2 regions of the Cellvibrio sp. PSBB006 genome follow, and region 1 is predicted to be linked to the other one. Evidence: predicted binding sites of a transcription regulator. Region 1 holds the regulator's gene; the other holds the start of a gene.
The links. The regulator FliA, encoded in region 1, starts transcription of late flagellar genes. The targets are predictions, from matches to a motif close to TAAAGTTATNNNNNNNNCGGCCGATANCC.

Region 1 (2,409 bases):
TGCGTTGTGTCAATTACCCGACACGCTCGAAGATCTTTTCTATTTTTTCTTTCAGTGCCTGGGCAGTGAATGGTTTGACCACATAACCATTGACGCCCGCCTGGGCAGCTTCAATGATCTGGTCGCGTTTGGCCTCGGCCGTCACCATCAATACCGGCAGCGCAGACAGTTTTTCATCCGCGCGCACAGCACGCAGCAAATCGATACCGGTCATACCGGGCATATTCCAGTCGGTGACCAGAAAATCGAAATCGCCACTCCGCAACATCGGCAGCGCAGTCACCCCATCATCAGCTTCATGGGTGTTGGAAAACCCCAGATCTCTGAGCAGATTTTTGATAATCCGTCGCATGGTCGAAAAATCATCGACTATCAGGATTTTCATGTTCTTATCCAATGCAACCTCCGTCTACCCATGGCGGGAATTTCATTTACTTTTAGTCTAGTCGCTGTTATTGCAGTAGCCAGTTTTTCACAGGTTTTCTGTTAGCCGAATTGATGACTCCAACGACCCCGTTACAACGGCGCGCCAAAGTACCGGCAAAACACCGGTCGGTCAATCACTGCTGCGCCACTCCGCCATGCGCGCGCGCAGGCGTAAAGCAGCTTGGCTGTGGATCTGGCTGATACGCGATTCACTCACGCCCAACACCTGCCCGATTTCTTTCAGATTCAATTCTTCATCGTAATACAGCGCCAACACCAGACGTTCGCGCTCAGGCAGTTGCGTTATCGCCTGCGCCAACGAGCGCTTTAGCGCATCGCGCTGAATACCTTCGAGGGGACTGGCGAAAGCACTACTGGATTCACTCGCATCAATGTTGCTGTCTTCTTCGCCAAAGGTTTCTTCGTAGCTGAACAGGCGGCTGCAACTGGAGTCTTGCAGCATGGCGAAATACTCTTCGACAGGAATACCCAGTTCACCCGCCACTTCGGTGTCCCGTGCATCGCGACCGGTACGCGCTTCTACCGTGCGAATAGCTTGGGCAATAAGGCGTGAATTGCGGTGAACCGAGCGCGGCGCCCAATCACCGCGACGCATCTCATCGACGATGGCACCGCGAATTCGGATGCCGGCATAGGTTTCAAAACTCGCACCGCGCGACGCATCATATTTTTGTGCGGCTTCCAGCAAACCGATCATGCCCGCCTGAATTAAATCATCAACCTGCACACAGGCCGGCATGCGCACCATCATGTGATAGGCAATTCGCTTGACCAGGGGCGCATAATCTTCAACACAAATCTGATTAGCGTGTTGCTTCGTTTTATCGTACATGGCTAATCCATCGACTGCGGCCATACTGATTACCTTCGATCACTGCCCATCGCGGGATTAAGCACTGCGGGCATTGGCAGCAAGCAGCAAACGTTCAACAAAAAATTCAAGCCTGCCCGTAGGTGCACTGGGCAAGGGCCATTGATCCACCGCTTTGGCCAGGCTGCGAATGGCGAGCGCGGCTTTGCTGGTCGGGGCAAATTCCAGCAGGGCTTTTTGTTTCTGCACCGCCTTGCGTACGTTTTCATCAAAAGGAACATTCCCGAGATACTGCAAGGTCACATCGAGAAATTTTTCGCACACCGTATTGAGTTTGGTAAACATGTGTTGGCCTTCCTGGGGTGTGCGCGTCATATTAGCGACGACCCGGAAGCGTTGCATGTCATATTCTTTGTTCAGCAGTTTGATCAGCGCGTAGGCATCAGTAATAGAGGAAGGTTCGTCGCACACAACGATGATGACTTCATTGGCGGCGCGCACGAAACTGACCACCGTATCGGAAATACCGGCGGCTGTATCAATCACCAACACATCCACCTGATCACTTAATTCGTTAAAGGCGTTGATTAATCCCGCGTGCTCGCGCGGACTGAGCGATGCCATATGTTGCACGCCCGATGATGCCGGTACGATCTTGAGCCCATGCGGGCCGCTGACCAGGACATCGCGCAGGCTGTGAGTACCGGCCAGTACATCGGCCAATGTATGGGTGGCTTTCAAGCCGAGTAGCACATCGACGTTGGCCAACCCCAAATCTGCGTCTAGCAAGACGACCCGGCGACGCAGTTCAGCCAAGGCGATACCCAGATTGACAGAAATGTTGCTCTTGCCAACCCCGCCCTTTCCGCCGGATACCGCGATGACTTGTACGGGTCGCATTTGACTCATGGGTCGACTAACTCCAGGCTTCTATCTCTGTTTTGACGGGTGGCCATTAGTAAAGGTGACCATCAGTATAGTTACTAATATTCAATCTGGCGCATTAATTACTTATTTTCACAAAGCCACTGGCTTTTAATGACGGATCGCTCTTTGGCCCACCTGCTGACGCAGCATTGACGCGGCTTTTGACACCAGTTGATGCCCGCGAGCGACCTGGATATCACGAGGAATATCCTGACCATCGGTAG
Region 2 (2,409 bases), 110 kb from region 1:
GTGATCGCGCTGCCGACCTGCCGCCGCAAGCGCTTTTGCAGTTTGTTAAATTCGAGGCGTTCTTTGCGGACGTGTAATTCTTTCATAGGAATCTTCTGCGGGCTGGCCGTGGATTGGACGACGTAAGGGCGGAGCCAAGGCGCGCATTGTACGGATTTTACCCATGAGAGGGAATGACTCTCGCCGAGCATCTTTTGCCAGTCATGGCTGAACGACATGGCTTGCCGCTTTGCCGCCGGCCAGGCAAAACATTGCCGCTTCGGGTGCTATAACATGAATCAATCCGCCTTCATGGCCAGCCGAGGCGCCGCAATTGCACAGAAAACGGCAACAACTGCCGCTGGCACAGGCTTTGCTCCAGTGATGTCAGTAAAACGATTCTGATGTCTGGAGAAATTGTCGATGACTCTGTTGCGCGCGGTCCTGCAAAAACTTACCACCAAAACACTGACGGGCAGTGAAGCCCAGCATGCTGCCCCTCTGGCAGCTGCGCACGAGGGTTGTGCCACATTGCAACAACTCCAGGCCAGTCGCCAGATTCTGGAGGTTGTTCCCGCCGGCCAACACCGCAGTTACCAAAGCATGATTATCGCCATCGACGTTGAGCGGAACCTGCTGTGGATGGATGACCTTTTCCCCGAACAAAACTTTCTGGAAACCGGCGATGAAATCACGGTGCGTCATCACCGCAATGGTGAAGTCCTGGCGTTCACCACACCTATTATTGCCTGGGGTTCCCGCTTCGGGGCCAGTGGTATCGCCGTGGTATTGCCTGAGAATGTCCGATACCAGCCGCGCCGGATGAGTCCGCGTTGTGATTTGAGCAATCACACCCCCATCACCGCCAAAATCCGCCTGATGGGACAGGATGCCTGCTACGGTACGGTAAAAGATTTATCCGGCGCGGGATTGTGCGTATTGGTGCCGGGCAACCTGCTTAATCAATTGCATCGCGATACGGCCGTGCCCTTGTGCGAAGTGCATTTGAGTAAGGAATTGCATATTTACTGCCGCGCGAGGGTGCGCGCTTTCCGGTTGTGTCGCGAACCCTATCGGGCAACGCGTATCAGCCTGGAATTTGTGGATCTCCAGCCGCGCCGCCAACAGCAACTGCAAGCGTTTGTTGATCGTCTGACACCGGGTTGCATCGCTGATTCACGCGCAGCCTGACGGCGCGTGTTCATAATCTGCCAAGTTCTTGATTCTGATCTAAACTCTTCGCCAATTAAGTCGATAATCTATTGAACTTTGTACCTGTTTGACGATGTAAGGATGTGTGATGCGCAATAACGGCCCGGTCACCGGCAGAGAAGTGTTTGTCTCCGCCACTGACGAAATTGTTTCTTCCTCGGATATCCACGGCAATATCCTTTTCTGCAACGAGACTTTCCGACGCATTTCCGGCTATAGCCACGATGAGCTGATCAACCAGCCGCACAATATCCTGCGCCACCCCCAGATGCCGCGCGAAGCCTTTGGCATGTTGTGGACGGCGCTGAAGGCTGGCAAGCCGTGGATGGGCATCATCATCAACCGCTGCAAGAACGGTGATCACTATTGGGTGGACGCTTACGTGACTCCCCTGCGTGACCGGGGCCAGATTCAGGGTTACGAATCTGTGCGGGTCAAACCGGATGCCGCGTGCATTACGCGCGCCGCGCAGGTTTATGAGCGGCTGCAAGCGGGCAAGTCCATCTATTCTCCCCTCGCTCATCTCTGGAGTCGTTTTAGCAATGCCATCCTGACGTTCATCTCCAGTCTGCTGCTTTTGTGTATCGGCAGTTTCCTGTCTGGCTTGTTTAGCAGTAGCGTTTTTCCGGGGCTGATTATCATCAGCGGATTGATCAGTACGCTCGTTTATCAATTTCAACGGGGCAGTCTCCAACACGCATTGGCCGACGCACGGATGGTTATCCACGACCCGGTTGCCGCTTATATCTATACCGGGCGCAGCGACGCCATGGGTGAAATCCTGTTTGCACAACTAGCCTTGAAGGCTCGCCTGCGAACAGCGCTGGGGCGGTTTGCGGAGTCATCGCGGGAATTGCATCAGAAGTCTGATGCCGCCCACGCCCAATCCCGTAAAACCCACGCAGGTATGAACGAACAACAACAGGAAACCAGCAGCGTCGCCCACGCCATGCAGCAGATGTCACTGGCTGTGCAGGAAGTCGCCAATGGCGCCACGCAAACCTATTCCGCAACCAATGCGGCGATCAGCGAAGTCGATAAGGGCAACAAGGTCATTGAGGGGGCGAATACGGCGATTGCTGATTTGTCCGGCACCGTCGGGGATCTGGGGATGGTACTGGATCGCCTATCCGCCGATAGCAGCAAGATTGCCAGCGTGGTCGATGTTATTCGCAGTATCGCTGAACAAACCAATCTCCTCGCCCTGAACGCCGCCAT

Region 2: a site for FliA is predicted at 1,211-1,239, ahead of CBR65_RS05385 (PAS domain-containing methyl-accepting chemotaxis protein). Genes of this name have one in related genera too.

Annotation. Positions count from the first base shown of each region.
Region 1 is NZ_CP021382.1:1,194,591-1,196,999, forward strand. It holds gene cheY (chemotaxis response regulator CheY) at 14-397, opposite strand; gene CBR65_RS04955 (RNA polymerase sigma factor FliA) at 557-1,279, opposite strand; gene CBR65_RS04960 (MinD/ParA family protein) at 1,337-2,167, opposite strand; gene flhF (flagellar biosynthesis protein FlhF) at 2,294-2,409, opposite strand, start outside.
Region 2 is NZ_CP021382.1:1,305,983-1,308,391, forward strand. It holds gene ttcA (tRNA 2-thiocytidine(32) synthetase TtcA) at 1-86, opposite strand, end outside; gene CBR65_RS05380 (flagellar brake protein) at 403-1,170, shown strand; gene CBR65_RS05385 (PAS domain-containing methyl-accepting chemotaxis protein) at 1,280-2,409, shown strand, end outside.